2 linked regions of the Bosea sp. 685 genome follow. The protein of the gene in region 1 interacts with the protein of each later gene in a pairwise test. Links are inferred from orthologs where the notes say so. Each region holds a gene or a part of one and is shown on either strand. Other genes may lie near its edges.

Region 1 (4,114 bases):
TTTCGCGTCGAGATCATCGTGACCGCTGCCGCCTGAGTGCGGCCTTCTGCATGTCACGTCGGTTCTGCCGGCTGGCGCTTTTCCGGGTTATGCGCGAGACAAATCGTGGCGTGTCGGCTTGCCGATTCTCCTTCATGTTTCCATGAGCGCGGCGGTCGTCGTCGCAGGGCCTCTCGCCATGAGCTTGACCATCCGCCCCGCCCGTCCAGACGAGGCTGGCCTCGTCCTCGGTTTCATCAGGGAACTGGCCGAATACGAGAAGCTGCTGCATGAGGTCGCGGCGACGGAGGCTGACATCGCCTTGGCGCTGTTTGGCCCGAACCCGCGCACATTCTGCGACATCGCGGAGTGGGAGGGCGAGCCGGTCGGCTTCGCGGTCTGGTTCTACACCTATTCCACCTTCTCGGGCCGGCACGGCATCTGGCTGGAGGATCTCTATGTGCGGCCCGGTCAGCGCGGGCGCGGCATCGGCAAGGGGCTGATCGCGAACCTTGCCAGGCGCTGCGTCGAGGAGGGACTGCCGCGCCTGGCCTGGTGGGTGCTGAACTGGAACGAGCCGTCGCGGGTGTTCTATCGCTCGATCGGAGCCGCCGCGCAGGACGAGTGGACGGTGAAGCGGCTCGAAGGCGAGGCTTTGGCGCGGTTGGGGCAGGGGAACTGAGACGATGGCAGCGCTTCCCCTCGTCATTGTCGCAGCCATCGCTGACAACAATGTCATCGGCGACGACAACAAGCTGATCTGGCGATTGAAGACCGATATGCGGCGGTTCCGCCGCCTGACGACGGGTTGCCCTATCATCATGGGGCGCAAGACCTATCTCTCGATCGGCAAGCCGCTGCCGGGACGCGAGACGATCGTGCTGACGCGCGATGCGCATTTCAGCGCAGAGGGCGTGCATGTCGCGCATTCACTTGAAGGAGCGCTCGAGCTCGCCCAGAGCCTGGGCGGCGCGATGGGCGCGCATTCGGTCATCATCGGCGGCGGCACGGAGATCTATGGCCAGGCCCTGCCTTTCGTCGACCGGCTCGAACTGACCTTCGTGCATGCGGCGCCGCAGGGCGATGCGGTTTTCCCGGACTGGAATCGCGCCGCCTTCGAAGGTGTCGCACGCGAAGAGCACCCCCACGGTCCCGATGATGAGCACGCCTTCACCTTCGCGACGTTTCGTCGCCGGCCATGAGCCGGCTTTCCGTTGACGATGAATGGCTTGCGCCGTTGACGAATCCATGTCCCATGCCCAAGTCAGCGCCACGGCCCCGCAAGGGCGCTGACAAATGGCCGGCATTCGCCTATTGCACGGCCTGACACGAGCGTAAGGGAACGGCGCAAGTATGCCTTGGAGCAACCAGAGCGGCGGTAGTGGGAGCGGTGGCGGCGGGGGTGGACCCTGGGGCAATCGCGGTGGAAGCGGCGGCGGTGGCGGCCCTTGGGGCGGCGGCTCGAATGGCGGCGGCAGCGGTGGCGGTTCGCCGCCCGATCTGGAAGAGATCCTGCGGCGCAGCCAGGACCGGCTCAAGAATTTGCTTCCGGGCGGCAATGTCGGCGGGCGCGGCCTGATTCTCGGCGTGCTCGTCCTGGTGCTGGTCTGGCTCGCGACCGGTGTTTATTTCGTGCGCCCCAACGAGGTCGGCCTCAACACCGTCTTCGGCAAATATATCGGCAAGACCGGCGAAGGCGCCAACTGGAACTGGCCCTATCCGATCGGCGGCGTGATCAAGCCCCAGGTGACCAATGTCGTCACCACCGAGGTCGGCTTCCGCACGGTCGAATCGGTGCGCACCTCGCGGCAAACCGACGTGATCGAAGAGAGCCTGATGCTGACCGGCGACGAGAACATCGTTGACGTCGACGTCATCGTGCAGTGGCAGATCGACCCCGTCGCGCCCGAGAACTACGTCTTCAATATCCAGGATCCGCCGGGCACGGTGAAGGCCGTTGCCGAGAGCGCGATGCGCGAAGTCGTCGGCCGCCGCAACATCCAGCCGGTGCTGACCACCGATCGCGGCGCGATCGAGACCGAGGTGCGCCATTTGATGCAGGAGACGTTGGACACCTACAAGGCCGGCGTCCAGATCCGCCTCGTGCAGATGCAGAAGGTCGATCCGCCGCAGCAGGTCATCGATTCGTTCCGCGACGTCCAGGCGGCGCGCGCCGACCAGGAGCGCCTGCGCAACGAAGCGCAGACCTATGCCAACCGCGTCGTGCCGGAAGCGCGCGGCCGTTCGGCACAGCTCGTCCAGTCGGCCGAAGCCTATAAGGACCAGACGGTGGCCGAAGCGCTGGGTCAGGCGAGCCGTTTCAATGCGGTCTATGCGCAGTACAAGAATGCGCCGGCCGTGACCCGCGAGCGCCTCTTCATCGAGACGATGGAGCGCGTGCTTGGCGGCACCGATAAGGTGATCATCGACCAGAAGAATGGTAGCCAGGGCGTCGTGCCCTATCTGCCTCTCAACGAACTCCAGCAGCGGCGCACGGCGCCGGGCGCTCAGCAGGGAGGAGCGGTCCGATGAACGGTTCGATCCTGCGCCTTGGTGCGCTCATCCTCGTCGGCCTCGCCGCGGTCCTGCTCTATGCCGGCACCTTCGTCGTGCAGCAGACGCAATCGGCCATCGTGCTGCAGTTCGGGCGAGTGCGCACCATTGCGACCGCGCCCGGGCTCTACTTCAAGCTGCCGGCGCCGTTCGAGACGGTGACCTTCCTCGACAACCGCATCCTCGATCTGGACTTGCCGTCGCAGGAAATCATCGCCTCGGACCAGAAGCGGCTCGTCGTCGATGCCTTCACGCGCTACCGGATCTCCGACCCGCTGAAGTTCTATCAGGCGGTCAACAGCATCCCGCGCGCCAACTCGCAGCTTGCCTCGATCGTCAACGGCAATGTCCGCAGCGTGTTAGCTGAGGCGAGCTTTACCGCCATGGTCCGTACCGACCGTTCGCGCTTGATGAGCCGTATTCGTGACGATGTGAACCGTGAGGCGGCGCGCTTCGGCATGACCGTCGTCGATGTGCGCCTGCGCCGCGTCGATCTGCCGGCTGCCAACTCGCAAGCCGTGTTCCAGCGCATGCAGACGGAACGTCAGCGCGAGGCGGCCGAAGCCCGTGCGCTCGGTGCCCAGCAGGCGCAGGAGATCAGGGCGCGTGCCGACAGGGATTCGACCGTGATCGTCGCCGAGGCACAGCGCCGTTCGGACGAAGTTCGCGGCGAGGGTGAAGGCGAGCGCAACCGCGTCTTCGCCGAAGCCTTCGGCAAGGATCCGGAGTTCTTCGCGTTCTATCGTTCGATGCAGGCCTATGAGGCCAGCATCAAGCCGGGCGATACGCGCATGGTGCTCTCGCCCGATACCCCGTTCTTCCGCTTCTTCAATGGGCCGCAAGCCCAGCGGGATGCGGGCGCGACGACCACCGTGCCGGCCGCGCCGGCGCGGCCCTGATTCGAACCCGGGCGCCGCGTATGTGGGATTTCATCGCGGCGCTCGGCCTGGTTTTCGCCATCGAGGGCATCCTGTTCGCGGCGGTGCCGAACCTCGCCAAGGATGCTTTGCGCAGCGCAGCCGAGACGCCGGTCGACCGTATGCGGTTGATCGGAATCGGCTCCGCCGTGCTCGGTGTCGTCTTGGTCTGGCTGGTGCGCGGCGGCGTTTAGGTAAGATCTGCTTGCAAGCGGCGGGCGGACCGTCGTTTCAGCATCGGATTGGTGCCCTCGCGTCTGCCGGCCTCTCGCAAGGCTCCTGCGTGGGGCGGGCTTGGCCGTGCGGGATGCCCGATGACGCGATCGTGCACCGCGATTCACGCTGCATCGCGCTTCCGCCGTATTTTCAGGTTCATTACTTCAGCCTATTCTGGCAGGCTGATTGCCTGCCCATTCTTCTCATGAGGACCCTGATGGCATTCAAACAGTCTCCTCTTCGGCTCGCCCGGATTGCACTGGTCTGCAGCACGGCTCTGCTGCCGCTGGGCGCCGTCTCGGCTCCCGCGCAGGCGAATTCGCCGGTGCTGGCCGGCCAGGTTTCGCTGGCCGATCTCGTCGACAAGGTCATGCCCGCGGTGGTCAACATCTCGGCGGTGACGACGGGAGATGCCAAGGGCCGCACCCTGCCGCAACTGCCGCAGCTCG
Region 2 (4,044 bases), 560 kb from region 1 along the record:
TGATGCGGATGGCGCATGGCTCGGGACCGGCCGGGCTTGCCGGCATGCGGGCGCGCAGCCGCCGGGACGAAATCACGCTGGCGCGGCCGCTGCTGAGCGTCTCCAAGGCGCGGCTCGTCGCCACGGCCCGGGCACGCGGCCTGTGGTTCGCGGCCGATCCGAGCAATCTCGACCCGCGCTTCGAGCGCGTGCGCTGGCGCATGCTGATGCCGGTGCTGTCGGAGGCCGGCCTCGACGCCGGTCGCCTGGGGACGCTGGCGACGCGGCTGGCGCGCATGGAGAGGGCGTTGGCAAGCCGGGCCGAGGCGCTCTGGCCGGCGATCGTTATGCCCTGCGACGAGGCTGGTGCGGTCAAGCTTGGCTTTACTGCCCTGCTCGACCATCCCGAGGAAATGCTGCTGCGCCTGCTGGCGCGGGCCGTCGATAGCGTCGGCGCCGATGAAGACACCGTGGCGCGGCTGGAGAGGCTCGAAAGCTGCGGTTTTGCGTTGATCGAGGCGGCGCGGGCGCGGTTTGCCTTGACACGGACATTGTCGGGGTGCGTGCTGACGCTTGGTCGCGATGGCGTCCTTTGCGTGCGGCGCGAGCCTGTCCGCAAGCGGGGCGTTCACCCTGCGGCGTCATAAGGTCTGGTCGATTGGCCCGTTTCCCTTGGCAAGGGCGTGTGCCGCACCTAGATTAGCCTAGCAAACCCTTGGCCTCCTCCGGCATTCCGGCAGGCCCGATCGGACTGGTGATGAATCCGAACTTCCGTAATTTCGCCCTTTGGGTGGTGATCTTCCTGCTGGTTCTGGCGCTCGTCACGCTCTTCCAGAGCCCAAGCCAGCGCGCCAGCACCAATGAAATTCCCTATAGCCAGCTGATCAACGAGTCGGAGGCCGGGCGTATCGCCAATGTCGTGGTCGCCGGCCAGGAGATTTCCGGCACCTTCTCGGATGGCCGCAGCTTCGTGACCTACGCGCCTTATGGCGACCCGGCACTGCTCAAGACCTTGGCCCAGAAGGGCGTTCAGGTCTCGGCGCGGGCGCCGTCCGAGGGCACGCCCTGGTTCATGGCGCTGCTGGTGAACTCGCTGCCCTTCGTCATCTTCATCGGCCTGTGGATCTTCATGTCCCGCCAGATGCAGAACGGCGCCGGTCGGGCCATGGGCTTCGGCAAATCCAAGGCGAAGCTCCTGACCGAGGCGCATGGCCGCGTCACCTTCGAGGATGTCGCCGGTATCGACGAGGCCAAGGAAGACCTTCAGGAGATCGTCGAGTTTCTGCGCGATCCGCAGAAGTTTCAGCGGCTCGGCGGGCGCATCCCGCGCGGCGTATTGCTGGTCGGTCCTCCCGGTACCGGCAAGACCTTGACCGCGCGCGCCGTCGCCGGCGAGGCCAATGTGCCGTTCTTCACCATCTCGGGCTCCGACTTCGTCGAGATGTTCGTCGGCGTCGGCGCGAGCCGTGTGCGCGACATGTTCGAGCAGGCCAAGAAGAACTCGCCCTGTATCATCTTCATCGACGAGATCGACGCGGTCGGCCGCCATCGCGGTGCCGGCCTCGGCGGCGGCAATGATGAGCGCGAGCAGACGCTGAATCAGCTCCTCGTCGAGATGGACGGCTTCGAGGCGAATGAGGGCGTCATCATCATCGCCGCCACCAACCGTCCCGACGTGCTCGACCCCGCGCTGCTGCGTCCGGGCCGTTTCGACCGCCAGATCGTCGTGCCGAACCCCGATGTCGCCGGTCGCGAGAAGATCCTGCGCGTCCACGTCCGCAAAGTGCCGCTGGCTCCCGATGTCGATCTCAAGATCCTGGCCCGCGGTACGCCGGGCTTCTCGGGCGCCGACCTGATGAATCTCGTCAACGAGGCGGCTTTGCTCGCGGCGCGTCGCGCCAAGCGGATGGTCACCCATGCCGAGTTCGAGGACGCCAAGGACAAGGTCATGATGGGCGCCGAGCGCAAATCCATGGCGATGTCCGAGGAAGAGAAGAAGCTGACCGCCTATCACGAGGCCGGTCACGCCATCGTCGGGCTTTATGTCCCCGCCGGTATCCCGGTCCATAAGGCGACGATCATCCCGCGCGGCCGTGCGCTCGGCATGGTCAAGTTCCTGCCCGAGGGCGACCGCTACTCGATGAAATTCAAGGAGTTCACCTCGCAGCTCGCGGTCGCCATGGGCGGGCGCGTGGCGGAAGAGATGACCTTCGGCATGGAGAACGTCACCTCGGGCGCGACTGGCGACATCCAGCAGGCGACCAAGATGGCGAAAGCCATGGTCACCCAGATGGGCTACTCCAAGGAACTCGGCATGGTCGCCTATGGCGACAACCAGGAGGAGGTCTTCTTGGGCATGTCGATGGGTCGGACGCAGAGCCTGTCCGAGGCGACCGCGCAGAAGATCGATAGCGAGGTCCGCAAGCTCGTCCATCAGGGCTATCTCGATGCCACCGCGATCCTGACCGAGCACCACGAGCAGTTCGTCGCGGTGGCCGAGGCGCTGCTCGAATTCGAGACGTTGACCGGCGACGAGATCCGCGACCTGATCGCTGGCAAGCGCCCGGTGCGTGAGACCGACGACACGCCGCATGCGCCGCGTGGTTCGGCGGTTCCCAGCGCCGGCCGCGGCCGCAAGCGCGGCGAACCCGACGCCGGGCTGGAGCCGCAGCCGCAGCTCTGAGGCGAAACCTCTCCCGATTGGAAAAGGCGGCCGTATCGGCCGCCTTTTTTCTTGTGAGCCACAGTTTTCTCTTCTCGAGATGAGGCTCTGGTTTCGAGTGTAGCTGCCCGGTCGCAGCCAATGGCAGCGTCTTGCGCCTGCTCCGCCCCGTGGTCGGATAGGATTCGTCACAAATCGTGAGAAGGCGGAAACCAATTCCGGCTATAGAAGGAAGCCGGATCGAGCCTGCGGGCTCGTGTGGACAGAGCAAACATGACACGCAAATATTTCGGAACCGACGGCATTCGCGGGCGCGCCAACGGCGTCATCACGCCCGATCTCGCCCTGAAGGTCGGCCAGGCGACCGGCATTGCCTTTCATCGCGGCGAGCATCGCCACCGCGTCGTCATCGGCAAGGATACGCGGCTCTCGGGCTATATGATCGAATACGCCATGGTCGCGGGCTTCACCTCGGTGGGCATGGATGTGATGCTGCTCGGCCCGATGCCGACGCCGGCTGTCGCGATGCTGACGCGCTCGATGCGTGCCGATCTCGGCGTCATGATCTCGGCTTCGCACAACCCCTATGAGGATAACGGCATCAAGCTGTTCGGCCCCGACGGCCACAAGCTCAATGACGAGGTCGAGGCCGAGATCTCGGCCCTGCTTGATTCCGATCTATCGCCGCGGCTCTCAACCTCGCCGATGCTCGGCCGGGCCAAGCGTATCGAGAGCGCCCATGCCCGCTATATCGAGTTCGCCAAGCGCACCCTGCCGCGCAATATGAGCCTGGAGGGTCTACGGATCGTGGTCGATTGCGCCAATGGCGCCGCCTACAAGGTCGCCCCCGAAGCGCTCTGGGAGCTTGGGGCGGAGGTCATCGCGATCGGCGTCGAGCCGGACGGGCTGAACATCAACAAGGATGTCGGCTCGACCCATCCCGCCGCCTTGATCCAGAAGGTGCGGGAATTGCGCGCCGATGTCGGCATTGCGCTCGACGGTGACGCCGACCGCGTGTTGATCGTCGATGAGCAGGGGCAGGTCGTCGATGGCGACCAACTCATGGCCGTGATCGCGCGCAGTTGGCAGGAGGATGGGCGACTGTCGCAGCCCGGCATCGTCGCGACGGTGATGTCCAATCTCGGCCTGGAGCGTTATCTCGGCGGTCTCGGCCTGTCGCTGGCGCGGACCTCAGTCGGCGACCGCTATGTGCTCGAGCATATGCGCGCTCATGGCTTCAATGTCGGCGGCGAGCAGTCCGGCCACATCATCCTCTCCGATTACGGGACGACGGGCGATGGGCTGGTCGCTGCGCTGCAGCTTCTTGCTGTGGTGAAGCGCAAGGACAAGCCGGTCTCGGAGGTCTGCCACTGCTTCGAGCCGCTGCCGCAGATCCTCAAGAA

The links.
Region 2: the proteins of hflK (region 1) and ftsH interact in binary tests that used the Escherichia coli proteins (3 or more experiments, as listed by UniProt). The link is inferred for Bosea sp. 685 from one-to-one orthologs.

Annotation. Positions count from the first base shown.
Region 1 is NZ_CP134779.1:1,664,861-1,668,974, forward strand. What follows is about bases 475-3,421. They hold hflK (FtsH protease activity modulator HflK), read left to right. Parts: upstream 475-1,332; coding sequence 1,333-2,511; downstream 2,512-3,421. Other genes in these bases: RMR04_RS09175 (GNAT family N-acetyltransferase), read left to right, coding at 475-661; RMR04_RS09180 (dihydrofolate reductase), read left to right, coding at 666-1,181; RMR04_RS09190 (protease modulator HflC), read left to right, coding at 2,508-3,421. Also shown: RMR04_RS09170 (RidA family protein), read left to right, coding at 1-36; more of RMR04_RS09175, read left to right, coding at 179-474; more of RMR04_RS09190, read left to right, coding at 3,422-3,431; RMR04_RS09195 (DUF2065 domain-containing protein), read left to right, coding at 3,452-3,643; RMR04_RS09200 (Do family serine endopeptidase), read left to right, coding at 3,883-4,114.
Region 2 is NZ_CP134779.1:1,107,736-1,111,779, forward strand. The notes cover bases 323-3,199. They hold ftsH (ATP-dependent zinc metalloprotease FtsH), read left to right. Parts: upstream 323-736; coding sequence 737-2,662; downstream 2,663-3,199. Other genes in these bases: tilS (tRNA lysidine(34) synthetase TilS), read left to right, coding at 323-626; glmM (phosphoglucosamine mutase), read left to right, coding at 2,915-3,199. Outside these bases: more of tilS, read left to right, coding at 1-322; more of glmM, read left to right, coding at 3,200-4,044. UniProt on the Escherichia coli protein: Acts as a processive, ATP-dependent zinc metallopeptidase for both cytoplasmic and membrane proteins. Plays a role in the quality control of integral membrane proteins.